3 regions of the Tabrizicola sp. T46 genome follow, and region 2 is predicted to be linked to each of the others. Evidence: riboswitches for the same ligand, from Rfam matches in the RefSeq annotation. Region 2 holds a riboswitch; each other region holds the start of a gene.
The links. A riboswitch is a leader RNA that binds a small molecule or an ion and turns the genes downstream of it on or off. The one in region 2 is predicted to bind cobalamin.

Region 1: linked by a shared signal. The riboswitch ahead of AC2D9V_RS09220 (ABC transporter ATP-binding protein) and the one ahead of AC2D9V_RS08300 (DUF1636 family protein) in region 2 are both predicted to bind cobalamin.
Region 3: linked by a shared signal. The riboswitch ahead of bluB (5,6-dimethylbenzimidazole synthase) and the one ahead of AC2D9V_RS08300 (DUF1636 family protein) in region 2 are both predicted to bind cobalamin.

Annotation. Positions count from the first base shown of each region.
Region 1 is NZ_JBXVVV010000002.1:333,666-343,316, forward strand. It holds gene AC2D9V_RS09170 (TCR/Tet family MFS transporter) at 1-486, shown strand, start outside; gene AC2D9V_RS09175 (mandelate racemase/muconate lactonizing enzyme family protein) at 587-1,825, shown strand; tRNA gene AC2D9V_RS09180 (tRNA-Arg) at 1,913-1,989, opposite strand; gene AC2D9V_RS09185 (GNAT family N-acetyltransferase) at 2,022-2,486, opposite strand; gene AC2D9V_RS09190 (ETC complex I subunit) at 2,487-2,798, opposite strand; gene AC2D9V_RS09195 (class I SAM-dependent methyltransferase) at 3,026-3,883, opposite strand; gene uvrB (excinuclease ABC subunit UvrB) at 4,055-6,238, shown strand; gene AC2D9V_RS09205 (REP-associated tyrosine transposase) at 6,262-6,768, opposite strand; gene AC2D9V_RS09210 (hypothetical protein) at 6,831-7,118, opposite strand; gene AC2D9V_RS09215 (excinuclease ABC subunit B) at 7,340-7,765, shown strand; cobalamin riboswitch at 7,810-8,023, shown strand; gene AC2D9V_RS09220 (ABC transporter ATP-binding protein) at 8,056-8,901, shown strand; gene AC2D9V_RS09225 (ABC transporter substrate-binding protein) at 8,922-9,651, shown strand, end outside.
Region 2 is NZ_JBXVVV010000002.1:158,890-168,540, forward strand. It holds gene AC2D9V_RS08255 (low affinity iron permease family protein) at 1-314, opposite strand, end outside; gene AC2D9V_RS08260 (5-(carboxyamino)imidazole ribonucleotide synthase) at 458-1,522, opposite strand; gene purE (5-(carboxyamino)imidazole ribonucleotide mutase) at 1,515-1,991, opposite strand; gene gndA (NADP-dependent phosphogluconate dehydrogenase) at 2,055-3,467, opposite strand; gene AC2D9V_RS08275 (SMP-30/gluconolactonase/LRE family protein) at 3,458-4,360, opposite strand; gene AC2D9V_RS08280 (cobyric acid synthase) at 4,492-5,940, shown strand; gene AC2D9V_RS08285 (hypothetical protein) at 6,336-6,479, opposite strand; gene AC2D9V_RS08290 (hypothetical protein) at 6,544-6,693, opposite strand; gene cobO (cob(I)yrinic acid a,c-diamide adenosyltransferase) at 6,716-7,348, opposite strand; cobalamin riboswitch at 7,385-7,599, shown strand; gene AC2D9V_RS08300 (DUF1636 family protein) at 7,693-8,064, shown strand; gene cobW (cobalamin biosynthesis protein CobW) at 8,073-9,107, shown strand; gene cobN (cobaltochelatase subunit CobN) at 9,211-9,651, shown strand, end outside.
Region 3 is NZ_JBXVVV010000005.1:108,635-118,285, forward strand. It holds gene AC2D9V_RS16880 (hypothetical protein) at 1-117, shown strand, start outside; gene AC2D9V_RS16885 (rhodanese-like domain-containing protein) at 239-682, opposite strand; tRNA gene AC2D9V_RS16890 (tRNA-OTHER) at 660-726, shown strand; partial or broken gene AC2D9V_RS16895 (ArsR/SmtB family transcription factor) at 704-904, opposite strand; gene AC2D9V_RS16900 (sterol desaturase family protein) at 993-1,847, shown strand; cobalamin riboswitch at 1,904-2,090, shown strand; gene bluB (5,6-dimethylbenzimidazole synthase) at 2,134-2,856, shown strand; gene AC2D9V_RS16910 (hypothetical protein) at 2,902-3,282, opposite strand; gene AC2D9V_RS16915 (ABC transporter ATP-binding protein) at 3,298-3,990, opposite strand; gene AC2D9V_RS16920 (ABC transporter permease) at 3,994-5,127, opposite strand; gene AC2D9V_RS16925 (efflux RND transporter periplasmic adaptor subunit) at 5,124-6,269, opposite strand; gene AC2D9V_RS16930 (TetR/AcrR family transcriptional regulator) at 6,273-6,926, opposite strand; gene AC2D9V_RS16935 (DUF6522 family protein) at 6,923-7,198, opposite strand; gene AC2D9V_RS16940 (Rrf2 family transcriptional regulator) at 7,195-7,626, opposite strand; gene AC2D9V_RS16945 (group III truncated hemoglobin) at 7,702-8,160, shown strand; gene AC2D9V_RS16950 (hemerythrin domain-containing protein) at 8,174-8,662, shown strand; gene AC2D9V_RS16955 (5-formyltetrahydrofolate cyclo-ligase) at 8,691-9,338, shown strand; gene AC2D9V_RS16960 (NnrS family protein) at 9,338-9,651, shown strand, end outside.

The DNA of each region.
Region 1 (9,651 bases), 170 kb from region 2:
TTTGGCTGGGATTCGACGATGGTCGGGGTCTCGCTGGCAGTCTACGGCATCTCCTTCGCGGTGGGTCAGGCGCTGCTGGTCGGCCCGCTGATCCGCCGGTTCGGCGAACACCGGGCGGCCCTTTATGGCATGTGGGTCAATGTCGCGACGCTGACGGCGCTTGGCCTAGTTACCTCTCCTGCCGTTGCGCTGACGATCACCCCGGTCACGGCCTTGGGCGGAGTCGTCACCCCCGCTTTGCAGGCCATCGCCTCGCGCCAAACCTCCGCCGATGCGCAGGGCGAGCTGCAGGGGATCTTCGCCAGCCTCAATTCCATCGCCATGATCACCGCGCCCCTGATCATGACGACGACCTTCGCGCGGTTTTCGGCCGTGGACGCCCCGGTCTTCGCACCCGGCGCGCCCTTCCTGCTTTCGGCGCTTCTGATGCTCGGCTGCATCGCCCTGCATGCCGGCAGCGCCATCGGGCGTCGCAATTCGCCATGACCGGGCAGCTTCACGCCCCTAGCTTCCTTTCTGCACAAGTATCCCACGGGGGTGCGGGGGTGTGAAACCCCCGCTCCGCCGCCAGCCCAAGGGGACGGACATGAAACTGAAGGACCTCGAGATCTTCGTCGTCGCCCCCCCGTTCCCGGGCTGGGGCGGTCGCTACTGGATCTTCCCGAAGCTGACCACCGACACCGGTATCACCGGCTACGGCGAATGCTATGCCTCGACCGTCGGGCCAAAAGCGATGCGCGCGGTGATCGAGGACGTGTTCGAACGCCACATGCAGGGCGAGAACCCGGAAAACATCGAACTGATGTTCCGCCGCGCCTATTCCGCCGGCTTCACCCAGCGCCCCGACCCCACCGTGATGGGCGCCTTCGCGGGGCTGGAGATCGCCTGCTGGGACATCATCGGCAAGGCCCGCAACCGCCCGATCTATGCCCTCCTCGGCGGCAAGATGAACGACCGCATCCGCAGCTACACCTACCTCTACCCCGAACCCGGCAAGGAATCGGCCGAGTTCTGGGTCGATCCCGACGCCGCAGCCGAAGCCGCGGTGCGCTTCATGAACCAGGGCTTCACGGCGGTGAAGTTCGACCCCGCCGGCCCCTACACCATCCGCGGCGGCCATGAGCCGGCGATGTCCGACATCACCCGCTCGGTCGCCTTCTGCAAGACGATCCGCGAGGCGGTGGGCGACCGGGTCGACCTCCTCTTCGGCACCCACGGCCAGTTCACCACCCCGGGCGCAATCCGCATGGGCCGCGAACTCGAACCCTACAACCCGCTCTGGTACGAAGAGCCCATCCCGCCCGACAACCTTCTGGAATTCGCCGAGGTGGCGAAATCCGTCCGCGTCCCCCTCGCTACCGGCGAACGCCTGACGACCAAGTACGAGTTCGGTACTCTTCTGCGGGCCGGGGGAGTGAAGATCCTGCAACCCGCGCTTGGCAGGGTCGGCGGCATCTGGGAAGCAAAGAAGATCGCCGCGATGGCCGAAATCTTCAACGCCGAGATGGCGCCGCACCTCTATGCGGGTCCGGTCGAATGGGCTGCGAACGTGCACCTTTCGGCCTCGATCCCGAACCTCCTGATCGCCGAGACGATCGAGACCGGCGGAGCTTTCCATCTCAAGCTGATCAGGAACACGATCAAATGGGAAGACGGCTACATCATCCCGCCCGAAGCCCCCGGCCTTGGCATCGACTTCGACGAGGACGTCGCCCGCGCCCATCCCTTCACCGGCACCGGTCTGCACCTGCAGATGCAGGAGGCCCCTTGCGACTACCGCCACGGCAACCGCTTCGAGGGCGGGGCGCCGAGTTCCAAGACCTGACACCAATCTCGCCGAGCCCTTCGGGCACGCGTCGAAGACACCCAGCGAGGAGTGCCCGACGGACTCGACGAGCAATCTGCAGAGGAATGGCGGGCCCAGGAGGACTCGAACCCCCAACCTCGGACTTAGAAGGTCCTTGCTCTATCCAGTTGAGCTATGAGCCCGCGCCATAGGCCTTTTGAGCCAAGCCCAATGATCAGGCAAGCACCTTCGTCATGAAGTACGAGTTCGGGTCGTCCCAGTAGCCTTCGAACGGGGGGCATTCGACAAAGCCTGCCCGCGCGTAAAGGGCGCGGGCCGCGACGAAGGTCGGCTGCACGCCGGTCTCAAGGCTGAGGCGCGTGAAGCCGTCAGCACGTGCGGCGGTCACAAGATGGTCCAGCATCGTCTTCGACAGGCCCCGCCCACGCGCGTCGGCCAGGACATGCATCGACTTGATCTCCGCATGGGTAGCGTCGATCCGCTTGTAGGCACCCATGGCTATGGGCTGACCGTCGTCGCGCAGTACAAAGAAACGGATGCCGGGGGCTGCCAGCGCGCCCTTGTCCATCATGTGGATCGATTCGGGCGGGGTATCGGCATGCATGTCCGCCGTGTGCCGTTCGAACAACAGGGCGAGGTCCGGCGTCAGCGGATGCTCTTCAGAGATGGTGACGGCCATTCAGTGCGTCCAGGCGCCCTTGCGGTCGGTCGCGAAGTTCTCGCCATATCCGCGGGGCCGGATCACCGGCTTCCGCGGCTTGGGCTCGGTCACATCGGCCTCGATCCCCTTTTCTGCCGCATAGGCCAGCGCCGCCTCGCGGCTTTCGAACCTTAGCCTGACCTGCGCCTGGGTGTCGTCGGACGACGTCCAGCCCATGAGGGGGTCGACCTCGCGGCTTGATGCCGGGGCAAATTCCAGCACCCAGTGATTTGTCTTCGCGGTTCCCGACTGCATCGCGGTTCGGGCGGGCTGGTAGATGCGGGCGCGCATGAGGTCCTCCGGACAGGATGGCCCGTTATTCCCAAGCTTTGCGGAAAAGCGCAAGCACGACTTAGGACAGAAAAGGCTGTCGGCCGGCCCGGGAGTGTTTGGGTGGGGTGGGGTGGGCCAGCCGACAGATCAAGTTGCTGCTTGCAACCTGCAGACTGCCCAAAGCGTTAACGAAATGCAACCGAAAGTTGTGTCCTGCTGCAAGATGGGCCTCGGGGCCGGACACTTCAGGGTTTCCGTTGCAGCCGCAGCATCATGTAGCGGTTGAAATGCCGGAACTTCTCGGCATTGCGGTCGGTTCCGGTCAGTCGCTGCATCAGGTTGCGGCGACGCTTTGCAGGGAGGAACAGGCCGATGAAGCGGGCAAGCGTCCAGTGCGCGGCCGGCTTCTTTGCCTTGATCTCATCCGACACGCGCGTCACGCCGTGACCGATCACGTTGAACAATTGCTGTTCCAGATCAATCGAGGGTGCGACCGCATCGGTGATGTCCTCTTCCGCTGCCAGCGCAAAGGAGGATTGGTCCAATGCGGTGCGGAAATGCCCCAGCTGGTGGCCACCTCCCGGTTGCGGCCCCAGCACGGCCCGGCCCTTGTACTCATCGGTCCGGAAGCAGTCTGCGATCACGACCTGGCCACCGGGGGCCAGGAGAGAAGCACATTTCGGCAGGCTTTCCGACAGTGGGATGTACTGGAAGCTTTCCGAAAAGAGGCAAAGGTCGAACGGGCCTTTACCCGTGAAGTCCTCGAATGTGCATTCGTGGACGACGGCACCTTTCGCGGTCTCGCGGCAGCGGGCGGCAAGGAAGGCGGATGGCACGACGATCTCGACCGTATGGCCCAGGGCCAGAAGCTTGCGCGCCGTCTCGCCTGCGCCTCCGCCGATGTCGAGGATACGCAACGGGCCCGCCGGCAGGTAGCCGAAGAGCTTTGCCGTATAGGCCTCCTGCGCTGCCCGCAGGTTTCCGGCCGTCACGTCAAGCCCGGTCCAGAGCCCGTAATGCAGGTTCTCTGCCCCCGTCAGCCAGCGGATGAACGCCAGCCCCACATCCAGGCCCACCGCCCGCGTGTCGATCTTCTCTGCCATGCCACACCTCTTCTGTCTGCCTTAGCGGCTTCGGCAAGTCCGGGCAACGCTTTCAAGGCCCGGTCGGATCGGCGGTCAGATCGGCGGTCGGATCGGCGGTCGGATCGGCGCTTGAACTGGAACAAAAACGGATCAAGTCTGATGGGCCGCGACTCAAGGCAGAGGACGCAGATGCCCCACAACAACGCCAACGCCCTGACCGAACGCCCCGAGGTGCTGACCCGGCCCAAGCTGGAAGGCGGCCGGCGATTCGTCCTGTCCACGCCCTTTCAGCCGGCGGGCGACCAGCCAACCGCTATCGCCGAACTGACCGCCGGGGTGCTGGCGGGCGAGCGTGACCAGGTGCTTCTGGGGGCCACCGGTACCGGCAAGACCTTCACCATGGCAAAAGTGATCGAGGAAACCCAGCGCCCCGCGATCATCCTTGCGCCGAACAAGACCCTTGCCGCCCAGCTCTACGGGGAATTCAAGGGCTTTTTCCCCGACAACGCGGTGGAATACTTCGTCAGTTACTACGACTACTACCAGCCCGAGGCCTATGTGCCGCGGACCGACACCTATATCGAGAAGGAATCCCAGATCAACGAACAGATCGACCGGATGCGCCACTCGGCCACCCGGGCGCTTCTGGAACGGGATGACGTGATCATCGTTGCCTCGGTTTCCTGCATCTACGGCATCGGGTCGGTCGAAACCTACTCGGCCATGACGCAGGACCTTGTGGTCGGCCAGATGTATGACCAGCGCAAGGTCATGGCGGAACTCGTGGCCCAGCAATACCGGCGGCTGGAAGGCAGCTTCCAGCGCGGGGCGTTCCGGGTGCGCGGCGACAGTCTGGAGGTCTGGCCCGCCCACCTTGAGGATCGCGCCTGGCGGTTTTCCTTCTTCGGCGAGGAACTGGAGTCGATCGTCGAATTCGACCCCCTGACCGGTGCAAAGACAGACACGTTCAAGCAGATCCGCATCTATGCGAACTCTCATTACGTCACCCCGCGCCCGACACTGGCCCAGGCGATCAAGGGCATCAAGGACGAGCTTTTCCACCGGCTGAAGCAGCTACAGTCCGAGGGGAAACTCCTCGAGGCACAGCGGCTGGAGCAGCGCACCAACTTCGACCTCGAGATGCTGGAGGCGACCGGCTCTTGCGCCGGGATCGAGAACTACTCGCGCTACCTCACCGGCCGCGCCCCGGGCGAACCGCCGCCGACGCTCTTCGAATTCATCCCCGACCACGCCATCGTCTTCGCCGACGAAAGCCACGTCTCGGTCCCCCAGATTGGCGGCATGTACAAGGGCGACTTCCGCCGCAAGTTCACGCTGGCCGAACACGGGTTCCGCCTGCCCTCCTGCATGGACAACCGCCCCCTGAAGTTCGAGGAATGGGATGCAATGCGGCCCCAGTCCGTCTTCGTCAGCGCCACCCCCGCGGCGTGGGAACTGGAACAGACCGGCGGCATCTTCACCGAACAGGTCATCCGCCCGACCGGCCTTCTGGACCCTGTCGTGGAAATCCGCCCGGTCGAGATGCAGGTCGACGACCTCTTGGACGAAATCCGCAAGGTCTCGGCCAAGGGCCTGCGGACGCTGGTCACCGTGCTGACCAAGCGTATGGCCGAGGACCTGACCGATTACCTCCACGAACAGGGCATCCGGGTGCGCTACATGCACTCCGACATCGACACCATCGAACGCATTGAAATTCTGCGCGATTTGCGGCTGGGGGCCTTTGACGCTCTGGTCGGGATCAACCTCTTGCGCGAAGGCCTCGACATCCCGGAATGCGGGCTGGTCGCGATCCTCGACGCGGACAAGGAAGGTTTTCTGCGGTCGGAGACCAGCCTCATCCAGACCATCGGCCGCGCCGCGCGGAACGCGGAAGGCCGGGTCATCATGTATGCCGACCGGATCACCGGGTCGATGGAACGGGCGCTCGCCGAGACCAACCGACGGCGCGAAAAGCAGATGGCCTACAACGCCGCGCACGGGATCACGCCCGAGACGGTCAAGAAGAACGTCGAGGATGTGCTGGCCGGCCTCTGGCAGGGCGACACCGACATGTCCCGCGTGACGACCAAGGTCGACAAGCCAATGGTCGGGTCGAACCTCGCCGCCCATCTGGATGCTCTCCGCGCCCAGATGCGCAAGGCCGCCGAGAACCTGGAGTTCGAGGAAGCCGCCCGCCTGCGGGATGAGGTCAAGCGGCTGGAGGCGGTGGAGCTTGCCGTGGCCGATGACCCGTTTGCGCGGCAGGAGGTGATCGAGGAAGCGGTGACAGAGGCCACCAAGATGGCCGGACGGTCGACGGCAGGGCGGGCCGGTCAGCGGGGCGGCAAGCGGTCGCGGCGGGGTAGGTAGAGGCGGTGGGCGCGCCGCCCACCCTACGCGACGGCCCGTAGGGTGGGCGAAGCGCCCACCTTCGTCCGCAGATCACGGTGGATCGTCGAAAACGGCCAGTCCACCGCCTTTTTCACATAGCCATGCCGGACCGGATCGCTGAGGCAATGGGCGATGGCGCGCGCCTCCTCATCAGGGTCGCGGATCATGTGCTCCCAGAACCGGCGCCGCCACAGACCCGCCTCGCGCTTGGCAGACATGCTGCGCGATTGCGGGCCCCGCAATCCGGTCGCAAAGGTGAACCGCGCCTTGATCTTCTGCCAGCGTAGGGAAAAGTTGGCATCCCCCGGTGGCAGGGTCCAGACGGCATGGATATGGTCAGGCAGGATCACCATGGCCTTGCAGTCGATCGGGTGTTCGGCAGCTGTCATCCGATAGGCTTCGCGCAAGTGTTGGATGTGGTCGGTCAGGGCAGTCGCCCCCTTCACGGCAAGATTGACCGTAAAGAAATAGGTGGCACCCGGGACGCGCATCCGGCGGTAGTTCGGCATGTGGCAGGCCTTCCAAGGGTTTCCCTTTCGAAAGGTGGGCGAAGCGCCCACCCTACCTTGCGTCACTCCACCAAGACGATGTCCGGATCGCCTGCGCGGAAGGTCGTGATCTCGTGGCAGGTGACAACCTCGCTTTCCCGCTCTTCCCAATAGCGCGGGTCTGCCAGCACCGCCTCGGGCAAGCGGTCCTTCTGGAAGATCCGCCGCTTTTGCCGCTTCACCGTCACCTCGAAACGGTTCGACCGCAGCCGCGCACCAGGGCGCAGGAAACCTTCGCGCAGCACCTCGGCCCGGTCCTGCAAGCGCTTGATCTCGGCCTTCAGCCGCGCGAATTCGTCCACTGGGTCCATCAGCACCTCCTCCTGCTTCCCGCAGTCTCGGCCAGCTTGGTTGCAGCAAGGTTAACGCGGACCCGAACACGTCCCCCGCCCGCCGGATGTGCCGGACCGCCAGAGACCGTCAGGTCTTCGCCTTCGTCATCTCGGGCCGAGAGGCCGACGACCTGGCGGCGGCGCGGGCGCTGATCCGGGGGCTTGCTTGACGATCCCGGCTGCCGGTCCATCTCCCCTCCATGCGCGTCCTCTTTGCCCTCCTGCTCGCCTCGCCCGCCCAAGCCTGGGAGTTCACCGACACGCCGGTCTGCACCATCCTGAACGACACGCCGACCCTGCAGGTCCGCGTGACCTACGATCCGTCCCTGCCAGAGCCTTACGCCATCACCCTCACCCGCCCCGATCCCTGGCCGGTGACAGACACTTTCGGTCTCAGCTTCAACGGCCCCGCCGCAATGACCATCGGCACCGCCCGCCACCGCCTTTCACCGGACGGGCGGACGCTGACAGTTAGCGATACGGGCTTTGGCAACGTGCTTGACGGCCTGGCGCTGAACAGCACCGCCACGGCGCTTGCCGGGGAGACCAGGGTCCCCCTTGACCTTTCCGGAGCGCGGCCTGCGGTCGAAGCCTTCCGGGACTGCGGCGTGGCACCCTCGGCCTGAGACCAGGGCGCATCGCGGTCGGACTTGACCTGACGCGGCACCTCGGCCATACCCGACGCGATGGTTCCCGGCCAAACCAAGCGCGGCCGGGTGAAAAGGGAACACGGGTCGGGTGTAGGCATCAGCCGCCCATTCCGTGACTGCCCCCGCAACTGTAGGCGGCGAGCGACCCCCGATGCCACTGGCCGGAACCGGCCGGGAAGGTGGGGAGAGCAGAGACCCGCGAGTCAGGAGACCTGCCATCGCAGCAACAGACCGACCCGGGCGGGGTGTCCCGGAAGGAGCATGCGATGGATATGCCATGGCAGCCACCCGCGGCTGCAACAACTGATCCCGTGGCGCGGTCTGCGCCGCTTGCGGGCCCGACCGCTGTCGAGGTTTCCGGCGTATGCTGGGGGCCGAAGGGCCGCCCGGATATCCTGTCGGATATCAGCTTTGCCGTGCCGCAGGGCCAGGTCATGGCGATCTGCGGTGCGAACGGGGCGGGGAAGTCCTCGCTTCTCAGGCTGCTCTACCGTCATCAGGCACCGCGCAGCGGTTCGGTGCGGCTGATGGGCCGGGACATCTGGGACATGGGCGCGTCCGAGGCCGCGCGCCATCTTGCCGCCGTCCTGCAGGAACAGCCCGCCGACTTTGCCCTGACCGCCCGCCAGATCGTGGCGCTGGGCCGCCTGCCGCACCGGAAGACCTGGGGCCCCGGCCATGCCGCCCCCGGCAGCGCGGATGCGGCGATCATCCAGTCTGCGATCCGGCGGATGGACCTGGACGGTATGGCCGACCGCCCCTTCGCCACCCTTTCGGGGGGTGAACGCCAGCGTGTGATGGTCGCCCGCGCCCTTGCGCAAGAGCCACGGATCATCGTGCTGGACGAACCGACCAACCACCTCGACATCCGCCACCAGCTGGAGCTCCTGTCACTTCTGAAGGGCCTTGGCCTGACGGTGATCGCCACGCTGCATGACCTGACCCTGGCCGCCGAATTCGCGGACCGTGTCCTGATCCTGCGGGAGGGACGCATCCTAGCCGACGGCCCGCCCGAGGACGTCCTGACCGAGGTGACCCTCGCCCGGGCATTCAACGTGCAGGCCCGCATCGACCGGTCCGGCGATGCACCGCGCTTTTCCTTCCACCTCTGACAACGCCTGAGACTCTTCACATGATCCGACTGTCGCTTGCCGTCCTGTTCCTGTCCGCCTCCGCCGCCCTGGCCTATCCTGTCACTGTGAAAAGCTGCGACCGGGAGGTGACCTTCGACGCTGCCCCCACTCGCGCGATCTCGCATGACGTCAACCTGACCGAGATGATGCTGGTCCTCGGCCTGCGCGACCGGATGGTCGGCTATACCGGCATCTCCGGCTGGAAGACGCTGGACGAGGAGATGCGGGCAGGTGTGGCCGAGCTGCCAGAACTGTCGGCCAAGTATCCTACGAAAGAGGTGCTGGCCGCGGCCGAGCCCGACTTTTTCTTCACCGGCTGGAACTACGGCATGAAGGTCGGCGGCGAAGTCACGCCCGAGACGCTGGAACCCTTGGGGATCAAGACCTACGAGCTGACCGAAAGCTGCGTCCACATCGGCCCCAAGGCCCGGTCGAGCATGGACGACATGTACAATGACATTCTGAACCTTGGCCGTATCTTCGGCGTCGAGGCGAAGGCAGAGGATCTGGTGGCAGGCTGGAGAGAGCGTCTTGCGGAGGTCACGGCCGGCGTGGACCGCTCGAACCCCCTGCGCGTCTTTGTCTATGACAGCGGTGAAGAGGCCCCCTTCACCGCCGGTGCCTATGCCATGCCTACAGCCCTGATCGAGGCGGCGGGTGGCGTCAACATCCTGGCGGACCTGGAAAAAAGCTGGGCCGAGACCAGCTGGGAGCCGGTGGTCGAACGCA
Region 2 (9,651 bases):
TTTTCGTCCAGCTCTTCAAGGTCCAGCAGCGCGTTGTGTGCGCCCTTCGTCGCACGGATCAATTCGTCCAGTTTCAGCTGCATCGCCACGGTGTCGCGGTTCTGGGTGTTCTGGATCAGGAACACCATGAGGAAGGTCACGATCGTCGTACCGGTGTTGATGACCAGTTGCCAGGTGTCGGAATAGCCGAAGATCGGGCCGGTGATCAGCCAGACGACGATCGTCGCCAGTGCAAGCAGGAAGGTGACCGGTCTGCCGGTGATCTGGGCGATCCAGCGGGCGGCGCGGGTGTAGATCGAGGCTTTGTCGGCCATGCTATCCTCGGGCAGATGTGCAAGATTCAGTATAGCGCAGATCGCCGGCACAAGCGCTGACGTCGGTCATGGCGGAGGGGAATGCTCGTCGATGCCTTCGGCACTCCTCGCTGCGACGAGAAGCCGAAGGCGCGCGAGGAGCGTCAGGGGCGCTGGATGCGGTTCACGTGGCCCATCTTGCGGCCCGGGCGGGGGGCGCCCTTGCCGTAGAGGTGGAGCTGCGTGTCGCGGGCCTTCAGAAGCTCTGGCACGCGCAGGACGTCGTCGCCGATCAGGTTCTCCATCACCACGTCGGCATAGCGGTGGCCGTCGCCAAGGGGCAGGCCAGCCACGGCCCGGATGTGCTGTTCGAACTGGTCGACCGTGCAGCCGGCTTGTGTCCAGTGGCCGGAGTTGTGGACGCGGGGGGCGATCTCGTTCACCAGAAGGCCGCGGGGGGTGACGAATAGTTCCACCCCCATCACGCCGACATAGTCGAGCGCGTTCAGGATGCGGGCGGCGATCAGGACGGCGTCGCTGCGCTGGCCGGGCGAGAGGCGCGCCGGGACCGTGGTGGTGCGGAGGATGCCCTCGCGGTGGACATTCTCACCCGGGTCGAAGCAGGCGACCGCGCCGTCAAGGCTGCGGGCGGCGATGACGCTGACCTCGCGGTCGAAGGCGACGAAGCCTTCGAGGATCGAGGGGGCGCCGTTCATTGCGGCCCAGGCGGCGGGGATTTCGGCCTCGGCCTCGAGCTTGACCTGGCCCTTGCCGTCATAGCCGAGGCGGGTGGTCTTGAGGATCGCGGGCAGGCCGAGACTGTCGGCGGCGGCGTGGAGGTCGGCTTCCCCGTTCACGGCAGCCCAGGTGGCGGTTTGCAGGCCGAGGTCGTTGAGGAAGGATTTTTCGGCGATCCGGTCCTGGCTTACGGCCAGCGCACGGCGGTTCGGGCGGATGGGTTTCAGCGATTCCAGAAGGTCGAGCGCCGAGGTCGGGACATTCTCGAATTCGTAGGTGATGACATCGACGGCGGTCGCAAAGGCGCGGAGGGCGGCTTCGTCTTCATAGGTGGCGGTGGTGACGGTATGGGCCACGTCGCCCGCCGGGGCGGCCCCCGGTTCATAGATGTGGCAGCGGTAGCCGAGGCGGCTGGCGGCGACCGATAGCATGCGGCCAAGCTGCCCGCCACCGAGGATGCCGATGGTCGCCCCTTGGGGAAGTTCAGTCATCGGACGGCTCCTCGGGGATCGAGGCCGACAGGGCCTCGCGCCAGGCATCAAGACGGGCGGCGATGGCGGGGTCGGAGGTCGCAAGGATCGCGGCGGCCATCAGGCCCGCGTTGGCCGCACCGCCGATGGCCATTGTGGCGACCGGGTAGCCCCTGGGCATCTGGAGGATGGAGTAGAGCGAATCCACGCCGGAAAGCGCCTTGGTCTGCACTGGCACGCCGATGACCGGGACGCGGGTCTTCGAGGCCATCATGCCCGGCAGGTGTGCCGCCCCCCCGGCCCCGGCGATGATGACCTTGAGGCCCCGCGCGGCGGCGGTCTTGCCGTAGTCCCAAAGCCGGTCGGGCGTGCGGTGGGCGCTGACGATCTTCGTCTCGTAGGGAATCCCGAGTTCATCGAGGATTTCGGCGGCGGCCTTCATGGTGGGCCAGTCGCTTTGCGACCCCATGATGATCCCGACCTCTGGCATGGCGCATCCCTTCATCCTGAAGCCCCCGGTTATACGACGGACGGGGGGGCGGGCAAGGGCGGGTCAGTCCGTTGCCCAGGGCCCATGCGGAAGGGGGAGGCCGTCCAGTCGTTCAAACCCGTGGAGACCGAAGAAATCGCGCTGGCCCTGGATCATGTTCGCGGTACCCCGCGCGGTGCGCATCAGGTCGAACCATGCGAGGCCGGCGGCGAGGGCGGGCAGGGCATGGCCGTGCAGCGCCCCCGTCGCAGCGACAAGACGCAAGGCGGGCAGGCAGCGGGTGAGTTCTCCTGCAAAGCGCGGAGCAAGAATCAGGCTGCGGGCCGCGTCGTCCTCAAGCGCCTGCGCCATGTGGTCCAGCATGGTCGAGCGTATGATGCACCCGGCCCGCCAGACGCGGGCGATGGCGGGCAGGCGCAGGTTCCAGCCGAAGGCAGGCCCGGCGGCTGCAATCATCCCGAAGCCCTGCGCGTAACAGATTATCTTGCCGGCGGTCAGGGCGTCCCCAAGCTGGCGGGCGTTCAGGGTCCAATTGGGTGGCAGGCGCGCCGGACCGGGGCCATGCAGGGCCTCACCTGCCTTGCGTTCGTCGATCCGGGAAGAAACGTTGCGGGCGGCAACGGCGGCCTCGATGACCGTGATCGGCGCGGCGAGGTGCTGTGCCTCGATCACCGTCCAGCGCCCGGTCCCTTTCTGCCCCGCCTTGTCGAGGATGACGTCCAGAAGGGCGCCCCCGGTCACCGGATCGGTCGCGGCGGCGACCTGGGCGGCAACGTCGATCAGGTAGCTTTGCAGGATGCCTCGGTTCCAGTCTTCGAACACCTTTGAAATCTCTGCCGCCTCCATCCCCAGGCCGTCGCGCAGGATGCCGTAGACCTCGGCGATCATCTGCATGTCGGCATACTCGATGCCGTTGTGGACGGTCTTGACGAAATGCCCGGCCCCCGCCTCGCCCATGTGGTCGGCGCAGGGCGTGCCGTCCTCGGCCCGTGCGGCGATGGCTTGCAGGACGGGGGCAATGCGGGCCCAGTCCTGCGGGGTGCCACCTGCCATGATCGACGGCCCGTGCCGCGCGCCCTCTTCCCCGCCCGAGACGCCCATGCCCAGAAAGTGGAACGGCAGGCCTGCGGCCACCCGACGGTTGGTGTCGCGGAAGTTGGCGTTGCCGGCGTCGATCACAAGGTCCTGCGGATCGAGATGCGGGGCGAGGGCGGCAAGCTGGTCGTCCACTGGCTGGCCCGCCGGGACCATCAGGATGATCGAACGGGGGCTGGCCATCGCAGCGACAAGGTCGGCCAGGGTTTCGGTCGGCACGATCCGGTCGGCCAGAGGTCCGGCCCCGGCATGGAAGTCGCGGGTGGTCGCCGCGGTGCGGTTCCAGACGGCGACGGTAAAGCCCTTCTCGGCGATGTTCAGCGCAAGGGCCGAGCCCATCGTGCCAAGGCCGATCAGGCCGATGGTGGGTTTCATGGCCATTGCGCCCCTTTGCGGTTCAGGACCACCGAGTAAAGCCCGGTCGTCGCGGTGATGAAAAGCCGGTGCTTCGCCCGCCCGCCGAAGCAAAGGTTCGACACGACCTCGGGGATCAGGATCTTGCCCATCAGGTGCCCGTCCGGCGCGATGCAGTGGACGCCGTCGCCGGCTGAGGACCAGAGGTTGCCATCCTGGTCCACCCGGATGCCATCGGCGCAGCCGGGGGTGATCCTGTGAAAAAGACGCCCTGCCTTCGGCCGTCCGGAGGCCATGTCGAAGGCCATGATGTGCTGCGGATCGTCGCTGAAGGCCCGCCCGGTGTCGGCCACGTAAAGCGTGCCTTCGTCCGGGCTGAAGGCAAGGCCGTTCGGGCAGGCCATGTCGGTGATCACGGCCTCGATCGTGCCCGAAGGATCGACGCGGTAGACCTGGCAGGGAAGTTCGGCCTCGGCCTTGAAACCTTCGTAGTCGCTGATGATCCCGTAATGCGGATCGGTGAACCACACCGCCCCGTCGCGGGCGACGATGATGTCGTTGGGGCTATTCAGGGGCTTGCCCTGGAAGCTGTCAGCGATGACGGTGACGGACCCGTCCCATTCGGTGCGGGTGACGCGGCGCGTCCCGTGTTCGCAGCTGATCAGCCGCCCCTGACGGTCCCGGCTGTGGCCGTTGGCGAAGTTGGCGGGCTGGCGGAAGGTGGTCAGCCCCGCCTCGGACCAGCAGAGGATCCGGTCGTTCGGGATGTCGGAGAAAAGAAGGCAGCCATGGTCGCCGAACCAGACCGGCCCTTCGGCCCAGTCGAAGCCCGAGGCGAGGCGCTTCGGTGGGGCGTTGTGCAGGACAAAGGCTACGAAGGCGGGATCGTGGATTTCGAACCAGGGGTCGGGCGGGGACATGGGTGGCACCTCCGGGCGATGACTGTCCGGGGCTTGGGCGCGGGGGTCAAGCCCTTCCGGCGTGACAGTCCAGTGACGGCAGGCTAGGACCGGGGCATGGCCAGTCGTCCGTTCCTTCGCGAGGTGACCGCATGACCGCCCGGATCATGATCCAGGGTGCGGGGTCGAATGTCGGCAAGTCGCTGCTGGTCGCGGGGCTCTGCCGCCATTTCGCGCGTCAGGGCCTGCAGGTGCGGCCGTTCAAGCCACAGAACATGTCGAACAATGCCGCCGTGGCGACGGGAGGCGAGATCGGCCGGGCGCAGGCGCTGCAGGCCCGCGCGGCGAGGGTAGCCCCGCATGTCGACATGAACCCCGTGCTCCTCAAGCCCGAATCAGAGACCGGGGCGCAGGTGATCGTGCAGGGCCGCCGGCTGACGACGGTGAAGGCCCGGGACTATGCCGCGCTGAAGCCGCAGCTGATGGCCCCGGTGCTGGAGAGCTTTCACCGTCTGGCGGCGGAGGCTGACCTCGTCATCGTCGAAGGCGCGGGCAGCCCGGCCGAGGTGAACCTGCGGGCGGGCGACATCGCCAACATGGGCTTTGCCCGGGCCGCGGATGTGCCGGTCATCCTGGCCGGCGACATCGACCGGGGTGGGGTGATCGCGCAGCTGGTGGGAACGCAGGCGGTGCTTGCCCCGGCGGATGCGGCGATGATCCGGGGGTTCCTCATCAACAAGTTCCGCGGCGACCCGCGCCTTTTCGACGACGGCTATCGCCTGATCGAGGCCCGAACCGGCTGGCCGGGGCTGGGGGTCATCCCGTGGTTTCCCCATGCCCACCGCCTGCCGGCCGAGGACGCGGCGGATCTGGGCGGCACGCGGGGATCGGGCGGCTTCCTGATCGCAGTCCCGCACCTGAACCGGATCGCCAACTTCGACGACCTCGACCCCCTGGCGCAGGAACCGGGCGTCACGCTGAAGATCGTCAGGCCCGGCCAGCCCCTGCCGGTCGAGGCCGACCTCATCATCCTGCCCGGCTCCAAGGCCACCATCGCCGACCTTGCCCATTTCCGCGCGGAAGGCTGGGACATCGACCTTGCGGCGGCCTTGCGCCGGGGCGCGCGGGTGCTGGGCCTTTGCGGCGGTTACCAGATGCTCGGGCGCGAAATCGCAGATCCCGACGGGATCGAGGGGAAGCCGGGGTCGGCTCCGGGCCTTGGGCTGCTGGACGTCACCACGGTGATGACGCCGGACAAGCACGTGACTGAGACCGTGGCGCGCCACCCCGCCTCCGGCACGGTCGTCAGGGGCTATGAAATCCACCTCGGCAGAACGGAAGGGCCGGACCGCGCCCGGCCCCTCTTCACCGTCAGCGGCCAGCCGGAAGGCGCGGTTCGGGCGGACGGGCGCGTGATGGGCAGCTACCTGCACGGGATGTTCACCGAGGACGCCTTCCGCCGGGCCTTCCTTGCGGGCCTGGGCGCCGTGCCGGGACATGCGAGCTACGGGGCGGTTGTCGAGGAAACGCTGGACGCGCTGGCCGACCATCTGGCGGCGCATGTGGATTGCGACAGGGTCTTCGCGCTGGCGAAGGGCTAGGCGCGGGACCGCTCGGCCTTTGACCGACCTCGCAGGGGGCCTTCAGCCCCCTCGGCGCTGAAGCGCCTAACCCCCGAGGATACTTGAGCAGAAAGGAAGCCATAAACCTTAACGGCTTATTCAGACGAATCATCGAACCTGCTGAGGCGGTACATGCGGGGACGCCGATGACCGCCAGATGGGAAGACGCCCTGTCGTCGGGATTCCCGGCGGCAGGGTTCCCTTGACCCGCAAGCCGTTTTCCTTTCTGCACAAATATCCTCCGGGGGTCCGGGGGTGGAAAACCCCCGATCGCGCTTGGTCCGTGGCGCCCCCCGCTGGCCAGTGGTGCAGCGGCAGCGCCGGCCGAGCGGGGCTCGATGCCCCCGAGGGCGGCCCCCCTTTTCGGGAAGGCCCTAGAAGAGCCCGTCGCCGCCCTGTTCCTGCTCGATTGCCTCGTCGGCCACGACAGCGACCGCCCCGCCGACCAGAACCGGCGCGCAGGCCGACAGCACAAGCGCGGCGGCAAGGAGGGTGAGGCGAAGCGATGACTTCATCATGGTCAGATCCTTTTCCGGGTGCCGCGCAGGACGTGCGACGGGTGTTTATTCTCGGGGCGATACCTTACGGGGACGACTGACCTGCGCTGGCTTCTACCGGCGCTGCGTCCTCGGCAGGACCGAAGACCACCACGCCGCCATAGAAGAAGGGTGTGCAGGCGGAGAGAACGGCCAACGCGACGCCAAGGGCAGCCTTGATCACCACGCGTTGCATCGTTGAGCCCCCCTTCGCGCCCTTAGAACTCCACCCCTGCCTGGGCCTTGATGCCCGACCGGAACGGGTGCTTGACCAGCGTCATCTCGGTCACGAGATCCGCCGCCTCGATCAGTTCGTCCTTCGCGTTCCGTCCCGTCAAGACCACATGGGTCAGGGGAGGCTTTTCGGCGCGGAGAAACGCCAGCACTTCGGCGAGGTCGAGGTAATCGTAGCGGAGCGCGATGTTGATCTCGTCCAGAAGCACCAGGCGGATGGAAGGGTCGCGGATGAGTTCCTTCGCCTTTTCCCAGCCCGCCCGGGCGGCGGCGATGTCGCGGGCCTTGTCCTGGGTTTCCCAGGTGAAACCTTCGCCCATTGCGTGGAACTGGCAGAGATCGGGAAAATGGGTGGTCAGAAGCCGCCGCTCGCCCGTGTCCCAGGCGCCCTTGATGAACTGCACGACCGCAGAGGGCATCCCGTGCGCGATGCAGCGCAGGATCATGCCGAAGCCGGAGGAGGACTTGCCCTTGCCCGCGCCGGTATGGACGATGATCAGCCCCTTCTCGCCCGACTTTCCGGCCATGATCCGGTCGCGCGCTGCCTTCTTCTTGGCCATCTTCGCGGCGTGGCGGGCGAGGTCATCCGTTGCGGGTGTCGTATCGGCGTCGGTCATGGTCGGTCGTGTCCTTGACAAGGCCCCCCCATCTGCCTCAGGTGGACGGGTGCTGGTTCCTGTTTATGACAGGCGAAGAGGGAATGCGACAGGCCCGCCCGACGAAATGGGCGACCCGAAGCAGCCGCCCCCGCGACCGTGACCGGAGAGGTCCCAAGGCCACTGGCGTCATGCCGGGAAGGCGGGGGCCGTGGGGAGATCCTCTCCCCGTATCCGCAAGCCGGGAGACCTGCCAGCGCAGAACGGTAACCGGCGGACGGGGTGTTCCGCGACCGGTGATCGGCGGCCCCACACGTCGGGCGGCCCCTCGCTGGCCCACCCTTTCCGCCTTCGGATAGGCAACCATGGGCGCGACCCTTTACGTCTGCACCACCTGCAAGGCCGGCGAGGCCCCGGCCGAGGGCGCACCGCCCTGCGGGGCCCGGCTGCATGCCGCGCTGACGGCGGACGCGCCGCCCGAAGGCGTTCGCATCATCGGGGTCGAGTGCCTTTCTGCCTGCAACACTGGCTGCGCGGTGTCGCTGACAAAGCCGGGGGCCTGGTCCTATGTCTATGGCCGCCTGACGCTGGACGACGTTCCAGCGATTCTCGAAGGTGCGGCGAAATACGCCGCGACCGGGGATGGTATCGTCCCCTGGCGCGACCGCCCGACCGTCTTCCGCAAGCAATCCATTGCCCGCGTTCCCCCACATCCCCTGCCAGAGGCCGCCGAATGACCGAACAGATGAACGACCTGGGGAAAATCCCCGTCACCGTGATCACCGGCTTCCTCGGCGCGGGGAAGACCACGCTCATCCGCCACCTGATGCAGAACCCGCAGGGCAAGCGCCTGGCGATCCTCGTCAACGAGTTCGGCACCGTGGGCGTCGACGGCGACATCCTGAAATCCTGCGCGGATGAGAACTGCCCGGCGGAAAACATCGTGGAGCTGGCCAACGGCTGCATCTGCTGCACCGTCGCCGATGATTTCATCCCGACGATCGAGCAGCTGATGGCCATGCCGCAGCGCCCCGATCACATCCTGATCGAGACCTCGGGCCTTGCGCTGCCGAAGCCCCTTCTCAAGGCCTTCGACTGGCCCGCGATCCGCAGCCGGATCACGGTGGATGGCGTGATCGCGCTTGCCGATGCCGAGGCGGTGGCGGCGGGCCGGTTTGCCCCCGACGTGGACGCGGTCGAGGCGCAGCGCGCTGCCGACCCCAGCCTGGACCACGAAACGCCACTTTCGGAGGTCTTCGAGGACCAGATCCTCTGCGCCGACCTGATCCTGCTTTCGAAGGCCGACCTCGCCGGGGATGCGGGCCTTGCGACAGCGCGCGAGGTAATCGCGGCCGAGCTGAACCGCCCGGTGCCGATGCTGCCGATGACCGAAGGTGTCATCGACCCGCGTGTCGTCCTGGGCCTTGCCGCGGCGGCGGAGGATGACCTGGCCGCGCGCCCCTCGCACCACGACGGGGCGGATGACCACGAGCATGACGATTTCGATTCGGTCGTGATCGACCTGCCGGAGGTGACTGACCCCGAGGCCCTGGCCGCGGCGATTCAGCGCCTGGCGCATGAGCTGAACATCCTGCGGGTCAAGGGCCATGTCGCCGTTGCCGGCAAGCCGATGCGGCTGCTGGTGCAGGCCGTCGGCGCCCGCGTGCGGATGCAGTACGACCGCCCCTGGGGTGCCGCGCCGCGCCTTTCGCAGCTTGTCGTCATCGCCGAGCATGACGACATCGACGAAGCCGCGATCCGCAGGGTAGTGGGGGCCTGACAGCCGTGACTTACCCTCTCCTCACCTTTGGGCGGGAAGCGCCCCCCTACTTCCTCGGGGGAGAGGGACGGGGTGCGGGGGCAACCGCCCTGCGGAGAGTCTGATGCACGTCGTCTTCCGCGAAAGCCATGGGCTGGAGGAAACGGAAACCCCGTTCGACCTGGGGCAGGATCCGGCCGACCTTGTGGTCCTCAGCTTTTCCGACAGCGACCTTGGGGCGTTCACGGCGGGCTATGAGCGCATGCGTAGGGTGGGCAATACTGCCCACCCTACCGTGCGTCTCGCCAATATCATCGCGCTCAAACACCCGATCTCCGTCGACACCTATGCCGAACGCACGCTCTCCGGCGCGAAGGCGATCCTCGTCCGCCTGATCGGGGGTGAGGCCTACTGGCCCTACGGCCTTGCCACGCTGCAGGACCTTGGCCGTCGGAAAGGCACGGCGCTGGCGATCCTGCCGGCCGATGGCCGGCCCGACCCGCGGCTTGATGCGCTGTCGACGCTTCCCGTCTCGACGCTGCGACGGTTGCAGGCGTTGTGTGAC
Region 3 (9,651 bases), on a different contig from region 2:
ATGACCGGCGCCAGTCGAGCGGCCGTGCAGCGCAACCTTGCCTGGATGGAAACGCGGGGTCTGATCCGTGAGATGACAGGCCAGGGGCGATACCGGATGTGGCGCACGACGAACTAGGGTCGCCGTATCAGGTGTCAGCCATCGGGCAATATGATTGCATCGTCAACGAAGATGGCGCGCGATGAGCGAAGTCCTGTCCTTTCGAAACCGGGCGCCGTCCTATTGAGCTCAACAACGCTCAGCCCACGTCGATGAGCACTGGTCTTCCATCCTCACGCCATTCAGGCAAACCACCTTCCAGCCGCCGCGCGTTTAGACCGTGGCGGCGCAAAGTGGCGACGGCCTGATGGGCATAGACGCAGTATGGGCCGCGGCAATAGGCGACAATCTCAGCGTCATGCGCAAGTGTTGGGAGAATTTGCTCCAACTGCGCCAAGGTGGCGTTCCGTGCACCGGGGATGTGGCCCGCAGCATATTCGTCGGAGGGCCGGACATCGAGAACAGTGACAGAGCCTCCCGCGAGCCGTGCGGCGAGGACCGCGCGACTGACCGGTTCGGGCGCGTCATAGCCGCCCGAGAGGCCCCGTAGGATGCGCTCGACTTGTGCCAGGTTACGTTCGGCCACGATGCGCAAAAGGTCCATGAGTTCCAGAGTCTTTGCGTCGGTGAGTCGGTAGATCACCGCCTTGCCATCGCGGCGGCTGGTGACGAGCGCAGCCCGGCGCAACTGTTGCAGGTGCTGCGAGCAGTTGGCGATGGTCAGGCCCGTCTTTTCCGCCAGCGCCTCCACGCCACGCTCTCCTTGCGCCAGTTGTTCCAGCAGCATCAGACGCGCCGGTGCCGACAAGGCGCGCGCGACAAGGGCGTATTCCTCCAGCAGGGCCAGCTTCGGGCTGATTGACAAGGCCTGTCTCCTGACGCTAGATCATTCAAGCGTTGCCTTGAATAATAGCGATTCCATCGCGCCCCACAAGGCCAAAGGCGAGCGATCCATGTCCGAGACCATCCTTGCCACCGAGGCGACCATCCGTCTTGCCATCTTTCTGGGTGTTCTGACGGCAATGGCGCTTTGGGAAGTGGCAGCCCCCCGGCGCAGACGGCAGATCCCGCGGGTGATCCGCTGGACCAATAATCTTGCGCTCGTGGTGGTCGATACGGTCATCCTGCGGCTGTCGTTCCCGATCCTCGCTGTCGGGCTGGCCGTCATGGCCGAGGATCGCGGCTGGGGCCTGTTCCACAATCTCGATGTGCCAGTCTGGGTCGCGATCATCGTCTCGATGCTGCTGCTCGATCTGGCGATCTACCTTCAGCATGTGATGTTCCATGCGGTGCCGGGGCTCTGGCGGCTGCACCGGATGCACCACGCCGATCTTGATTTTGACGTCACAACCGGCCTGCGGTTCCATCCTGTCGAGATCCTGATCTCGATGGGCATCAAGCTGGCGGTGGTCGCGGCGCTCGGCCCGCCCGCCGTCGCGGTGCTGCTCTTCGAGGTGGTCCTGAACGCCACCGCGCTGTTCAACCACGCCAATATCGACCTGCCACGCCCGGTGGACCGCGTGCTGCGCCTGTTCGTCGTGACGCCGGACATGCACCGCGTCCACCATTCCACCGACCCGCGCGAGACCAACTCGAACTACGGCTTCAACCTGCCGTGGTGGGACCGGCTGCTCGGCACCTACATCGCTCAGCCCGCCAAGGGACACGAGGGGATGGAGATCGGGATCGAACAGTTTCGTACACACCGTGATTTGTGGCTCGACCAGATGCTGATTCAGCCCCTTCGTGGACCAGCGAGCGGCTACGCCCTCGATCCAAATTCCGAGCTGAAGGATCCCACAGAATGATTTTACGTCTGTCTTCGTCGGGAGTGCCGCGCTGATTGCGCCAGATCGAACTTACGCCTAGAGTGGCGGCGTTTGGTGCCCGCCGCTTTCCGTGGCGGGATAATCGGGAACGCAGTGAAATCCTGCGACGTGCCCAACGCTGTAAGGTGGATGGGGCTGCATTTGCCACGGGTCGAATGACCGGGAAGGCGCAGCACCCGCGCGAAGCCAAGTCAGAAGACCGGCCAGACGAAACAGGACGCGCCGAAGGCCGGCGGCGCGCCCGTTTCGACGAAGGGGGACCGTCATGTCCGTTTCTGCCTCTCCGGTCGCGGCCGGAGCCTTCAGCGAAGGCGAGCGCGCTGCCGTCTATCGCGCTATCTTCTCGCGCCGCGACGTGCGCTCGCAGTTTACGGACACTCCCGTGGACAAAGATGTTCTGATGCGCATTTTGACGGCTGCCCATCATGCGCCTTCGGTTGGGTTCATGCAGCCGTGGAACTTCATCATTGTCCGGGATTCCGGTGTGAAAGGTCGGGTTCAGGCCGCCTTTGCCGATGCAAACGCCGAAGCCGAAGCGATGTTCGGACCTGACCGCCGTCCGCTCTATTCCAGCCTGAAGCTTGAAGGCATCCTGCAAGCGCCGGTCAGCATCTGCGTCACTTGCGATCGCGCGCGTGGCGGCCCTGTTGTGCTTGGCCGCACCCACGCGCCCGAGATGGACCTTTATTCGACCGTCTGTGCTGTTCAGAACCTCTGGCTGGCGGCTCGGTCGGAAGGGATTGGTGTGGGTTGGGTCAGCATCTTTCGGTCGGGCGCGTTAAGCGAGATCCTTGGCCTGCCCGAAAGCGTTGTTCCGGTGGCCTGGCTTTGCCTCGGCCACGTCGAAGAGCTTTACGACCAGCCCGAATTGGCGGCTAAGGGTTGGGCAAGCCGCCTGCCGCTGGAGCAGTTGATCTATTGCGACGCTTGGGGTCAGTGCGAGGGGGCACGGGATCTCCCGTCAGACGTGACGCCGCCTGCTTGGTAGTATCGCGGCAGGCCGCATGGTGCCCTGTGAAAGGATTGCCTTCCGTCATGCGCGACTGGCCTTTTCCCTTGCCGCCACGACGCTGATCACCACCCAGATCGCAAGGCGCAGCGCCATCGCACCCATCGTCCGCGCCTCGTATGCAGTCCCGCGCCAGACCTCCAAGAGAAACATCGCAAAGATCGCTCCGGTCGCGAGGGTGATGGCGATGGCAAGGCCGGGTGCCCAGCCAGTCCTATACCAAAGCCCCAGACCCGCGATGATGTAGGCAAACCCTGCTAGGAAGTTGAACCACAGAACGAACGGGACGACGGCCCCCATGTCGGCGCCACCAAAAAGGGCGCGGCCTCCAGAAACGATAGTCAGGAGACCGAAGACGATTGCGACAAAGGCGACGGCCGTCAGGGGCTTTCTGCGGGCGGGCATGGCCTTCTCCTTGGTTCAGCTGTCCACGAGACGACCATCGCGCAGGTGGATCAGGCGGTCGAAACGGTCGAAGATCTTTTCATCATGCGTCACGGCGATGATGCAGGCCTTCTGGTCGCTGGCGAGCTTTCGCAGAAGGTCCACCACAAGCTGCGCCCGACCACTGTCCAACGCAGCCGTGGGTTCATCGGCCAGGATGATCCGGGGGCGGTTCGCCAGCGCGCGGGCAATGGCGACGCGTTGCGCTTCGCCCCCGGAAAGCAGGGCTGGCTTCACCTTGGCCCGATGCCCGACTTCAAGGTAATCAAGCAGTTCGCGTGCCCGTTCGCGGCCTCTTTCGGCAGGCCAGCCCGCAAGGTCCAGCACGACCGAGACGTTCTCTTCGGCGGTCAGGAAGGGCAACAGGTTGTGCGCCTGAAAGATAAAGCCGATCTTGTCCAGGCGCAGCTGTCGCAGATCGCTGCGGAGCCATTTGCCGTCGAACACCGCATCGCCATCCAGTTCGACCCGGCCCGCGGTCGGGGCAAGAATGCAGCCGATCACGTTCAGCAGCGTCGTCTTGCCCGAACCGGACGGGCCCAGCAGCGCGATGACTTCGCCGACATGTACCCGCAGATCCACGGACCGCAAGGCATCGACACGGGTTTCGCCTTCGCCATAATGCTTGGCGACGCCCCGCACATCGACCAGAATGTCGCCCGGCGGCATGGGTCAGCCCCCGAGCGCTGTGGCAGGGTCAACCTTCAGCGCCGCGCGGACGCCAAGACCCGAGGCAACAAGGCAGACCATCAGGATGATGCCGGTCAGCACCAGCGCGTTGAACGGCTCAAGCACTACGCGTCGGGGAAAGCTGTCCTTGACCAGAAGGATCAGGGCCAGCCCGATCGCAAGGCCAGAGATGCCAAGGATCAGCGCCTGTTGCACGATCAGGCCCACAATGGTTCGATCCGGGGCGCCGATCAGCTTCAGGGTAGCGATCTGCTTCAGCTTCTCCATGGTCATGGTGTAGATGATGAGTGCGATCACCACGGCGCTGACAGACAGCAGGATCCCCAGGAACAGACCGATCTGGCGCCGCGCCCGGTCCACCACCGAGGCAAGCAGAAGCTGCTCCTGTTCACTTTGGCTGAGGGCGGAGAGGTGTTTCCATTGCCGAACCGTCGCGGTCAAAAGCTCCACATCGGCACCGGGCTGCAGCCGGGCAACAACGGCGGCCACCGTCGGTGGGCGCAGGCCGCCATCGCCCCGAGCCGCCTGCACCCGGGCAGCGGCCGGGTCCATCGCCGTCTGCAACGTCAATGCATCAGCCAAAGTCACATAGACTGCCGGATCGCCGCCTGAGTTCATCGCATCCTCGACCAATCCCACGACGGTAAAGCGGTCGCGTCCCAGCCGGATGGTCTCTCCGGGCACCAGACCGGTCTTGCGGTCTGCCAGCAGTTCAAAGTGGCTTCTGCCCAGCCCCCGCCCTTCGGTAATGCGCTGCGGTCCGCCGGGACGACCGGGTTCAAAGCCGATGACATAGAGCCGCAAGGTCCTGCCGGCATGGCTGGCCTCGATCGCTTGGTAAGCGATGGCCCCGGCCTCGGCCACTCCGGGCATGCGGGCCACGGCGTCCCGGGTCGTGGCCGGGATGCTTGACGCTTCGGCAAAGGGGCCTTGTGTGCCAGCCTCGACCACCCAGACATCAGCGGCAGGGGCCTTCACGACGGCCAGGGCATCTGCGACAAGGCCGTTGTAGATGCCGATCATCGCCAGCACGACCGTCATCAGAAGCCCAAGTCCCAAACAGGTCAGGACAAAGCGGAAGAGGCCGTGGCGGATATCCTTGATGGCAAGGTTCATGGCGCAGCTCCGATGTGAGCAAGCCGGCCTTCATCCACACCTTGCAACGGGACGGCCACGACCTGCGCAGCATCGGGCAACCCGCCCGTCACTTCCACCCGGCCCCGGTCGTCACGCGCGCCGAATGTCAGGTCGGCGCGCGAAAGCCTACCGTCCTGGACGATCCAAACCGTGCCGCGATACCCGTCGAAGCCCATAATCACCACTTCAGGCACCATCAGGGCCGTGGCGCGTGTGGCAGTCAGGATGCGCACCTCGGCTTGTTCGCCCAGAAACATTTGCGGCGGGCAATCCGAGCAGGTCAGCCAGACGCGGCGTTCCTCGTTCACCCGGTCGCTTTCCACTCCGATGCGGGTGATCGTGCCCGTGAATTCGCTGGCAGGCTGAGACCGCAGACGGATGGTGCCGGGCTGGCCAAGGGCCAGCTGACCAGCGCGTTCTTCGTCAATGTAGGCCTGAATCCAAATCGTATCGGGGTCGATCAGGGTAAAGATCGGATCGCCTGACCGAACCACGGCCCCGGTTTCGGCCAAGCGTGTGACAACCAGCGCATCAAAGGGCGCGGTCAAGCGGTGACGGTCCAGCAGCGTCTGTTCAAGTTGCAGGGCAGCGACTGCATCCTGCCCTTGAGCGCGAATGACGGCGAGTTCCGCTTCGGCAACTTTCACGTCAGCACGAGCGACGTCTTCATCTCGCTGCGCCTCCTCCGCGCGCTGGATGGATGCGGCTTCCTGTCGGGTCAACTCGGCCTGCCGGCGGTTGGCCGTCTCGCGCTGCGCCAGGATTGCCGTGGCGCGGAGGACAGCCGCTTCCGCCTTGGCCTGATTGGCAGCGTTCGCCGCCACGGCGGCCTGGGCACGCGCGAGCCGCGCCTCCTGCTCATCCTGATTCAGCTCGGCCAGCGCTTGCCCCTGTGCCACGCGGTCACCTGCATCGACCGTAAGCGACATCAGTGTTCCGCTGGACTCAAATCCTACGCGCGCCAGCACCCTCGCCTCGACGGTTCCGAGGCCGTAGATGCGAAGGGCCACATCGGTTTCGGGCTGCACGACCGCCACCGTCAACGGACGCTCGGTCAGGTACATCGCTCCTGCGCCGATGCTCAAGGCCGCCACCACCGCAATGATCCAGATGGTCCGCATCGGTCAGCCTCCTTCAACCCCAAGGAGCTGCAGCTGGACATCCAGAAGGCGCAGCCCTTCGGCCTGCAGGCCAAAGTCGCGCGCGCCCAGTGACCAGCGGATCGCCACCCCCTGCACCAAGGAAGTCAGCAAGACCGCCACATCCGCTGCTGCAACGTCATCGCGCAGGGTATGGGACTGCTGGCCCAGCTCGACTTCGCGCATAAGATGGCCATGGAAAGCGGTCAGCCGCCCGCGGAATGCCGTGCGCAAGGCCGCGTTCTCGACATTCAGTTCGCGGGAAAACAGCAGCATGGGCATCGCGGGTGTTGCTGCGATCTGGTCCAGTTGCGCCCGGATCAGGGCCCTAATCCTGTCAACCGGCAGCTCACTCTGTGCCACAGCCGCATTCCAGGCATGGGTCAGCGTTTCGGCCACCTGGTCGGCCACGGCACTCCACATTGCAGCCTTTGTTGGAAAATGCCTGAACAGGGCAGCCTGCGTCACGCCGACTTCGTTGGCGACGGCGCCTGTCGTCACCCGGTCCGGGCCGATCTGGTCGGCCAAGGCAAGGATCGTTGCCACGATTTCAGCCTTGCGGAAATCTGACGTCTTGCGCATCGATTCATCCAAGCAAGTAAGTGAGTAATCACTTACATAATCGGATGAAGGAGTCAACGTTCCAAGTCAGACGATCGGTCCCGCACCGGAAAGCGAGAACTCGACAGGATCGTTCCTGCCTCGTCGACCGTGAACCGGCAGGCGCGATTGATGTAGCGGAACGTCAGGCGCCAGCGTCCCGCGTCCGTCCCCACCCCGGCCTCGCAGATCGATGTCAGGGCACCGGTGCGCATCGACTCGCGAACGTCGGACTCGGTCAGTCCGAATGCTTCGGCGAGCAAGATTGCCGGAACGACAAAGCCTGCACCGTCACGTTCCACCTGCGTCATTGCGACACCACGAGGTTCTTTGGCAGCGGGGGCAGGGCGATATCGGCCAGTGTCGATCGGTCGAGATCCGTGAGAAAAGCTGCTTCCGCAGAACGCAGACGCGCCTTGAGCCGACAGCGCGTGTCTATCGAACAGGCACCCCCATCGGCCCCGAAACACTCGACCAAGGGCTGCCCTTCTTCCAACAACCGGATGACCTGGCCAAGCCGGATCTCGGACGCCGGTCGGGCCAGCACGGCGCCACCGCCGCCGCCGCGCCGGGTTTCGATCAGGCCTGCGCGCGCCAGATGCTGGATGATCTTGGCCAGATGATTGCGGGACAGGCCCAAGGCTTCGGCCAGTTCGGCCGTGGAGATGGCGCGCGACGGATCGGAGGCCATTCGCATCAGCATCCGTAGCCCGAAGTCGGTGAAGGAGGTCAGCCGCATGAGGTCGGTTTCCTTGAATAGGCATTTACAATACCAATTAGCAGGCCTAAGCCAAAGCGCAAGACGGAGACTCAGATGTCCAGCGCAACTGTCAGCTTGTCCATCCCGACAACCAGGCCGGAAGTGACGGCCGCCCTTATGGAAGAGACGGGTCTTAGCCTCGATGTTCTACGCGATCTGGTACACCGCTTTTACGGCTGTGTCCGTGCAGATGCCGTTCTGGGGCCGATCTTTGCGGCCCGCATCACCGATTGGTCCGTGCATCTTGAGCGGATGGTGACGTTCTGGTCTTCGGTCGCCTTGATGACCGGGCAGTATCATGGCCGGCCGGTGCCCGCGCATACTCCATTGCCGATCAATGCGGCACATTTTGACCGCTGGCTTGCGCTGTTCCGCGCGACAGCTGTTGATACCTGCACGCCCGCGGGTGCCTTGCACCTGATCGAGCGCGCCGAGCGGATCGCCCATTCCCTGCACATCGCCGTTCAGTCAGCCCAAAGCGACCCCGTCGCCCCACCCAAACTGTTCTTCTGACAGGAGACCTCACATGACCGAAGCTGCAGCGCCGTTCGAGCCGACCGCCCTGACCCGGCACATCGAGGAGCGCTACCATGCCCGCCACAGGGAGCAGCTTCCGCAACTGGTGGCAATGGCCGAGCGTGTCGAGGACGTGCACTTCGGCGACGTGGGCGTGCCTGACGGACTGTCGGCCCTGCTGCACCAGATGCTCGGCGAATTGGAGGTGCATATGAAGAAAGAGGAACTGATCCTGTTTCCCGCGATCCGCAAGGGCGGGATGCCCGGCATCGAGACTCCGATCGCGGTGATGCGCGCCGATCATGCCGGGCATGACCGCGAACTGGCCGCGATCTTCCGACTGACCGCAAACCTGACCTTGCCCGACGGGGCCTGCGGCACCTGGACCGGGCTTTACCGTGGACTGGATGAGTTCACCCGTGACCTGACCGAGCACATGCGGCTGGAGAACGACGTGCTGTTCCCGCAGTTCGAGGCGGAGCGGCGCGCCGATGTCTGAGCCGGGCCCATTCGCCTCGTCTCCCTGCATGGCTTGCGAGATCGCCCCGGACTACTTCGATCCGTTGGCTGTGGACCAAGAGCAGGTCCGCGACGTCGCTCGCTGGCGCAAGGCCGAGCGCGCGCGATTGCTCGCAGACCGTCAGGCCCTGTCCATGTCGCAGCGTCGTGCAGCGGCAGACATGATTGCCGCGCGTGTCGATACCCTGATGGCTGAACGTTTCCCGAGCGTCGACGGGCTGACGCTCTCGGCTTGGTGGCCGATCAAGGCGGAACTGAACTTGCGGCCCTGGCTGGAAAGCCTGCTCGCACGCGGCGCGCGCGTCACATTGCCCGTGGTCACAGCGCCCTCTGCACCACTGGCGTTCCGCCTATGGACGCCAGATTGCAGGATGGTGCAGGGCTTCTGGAAGATCCCGGTCCCGGCTGACGGGCCAGAGGTGGTGCCTGACCTGACTCTTGCCCCCTTGGTGGGCTGGCACCCGGCAGGGTTTCGGCTGGGCTACGGCGGGGGGTACTTTGACCGCACGCTCGCCGTGCTGTCGCCTCGCCCGATGACAATCGGTATCGGTCTGCAATCTGCCCGGCTTGCCACCATCTTTCCCCAACCCCGCGACATCGCACTGGACGTCATCCTGACCGAGGCCGGGGTCCAGTACGAACAGAAGGACGCATGATGACCACCACTGCCGAACAGATGCGCGCCTGGACCGGCCCTGCGATCCTGACCTACGGGTTCCGGCCATTCTTCTTCGGCGCCGCGACCGGGGCTGCGCTGGCCATGACGCTATGGGTGCCGATGCTGTCTGGTCATCTGACGCTGCCCACCGCCTTCGATCCAGTCAGCTGGCACGCGCACGAATTCCTGTTTGGATACCTCGGCGCGGTGATTGCGGGGTTTCTCTTGACCGCCGTGCCGAACTGGACAGGCCGGTTGCCCATCGTGGGCTGGCGGCTTGGCGGGCTGTTCTTCCTGTGGCTGGCCGGGCG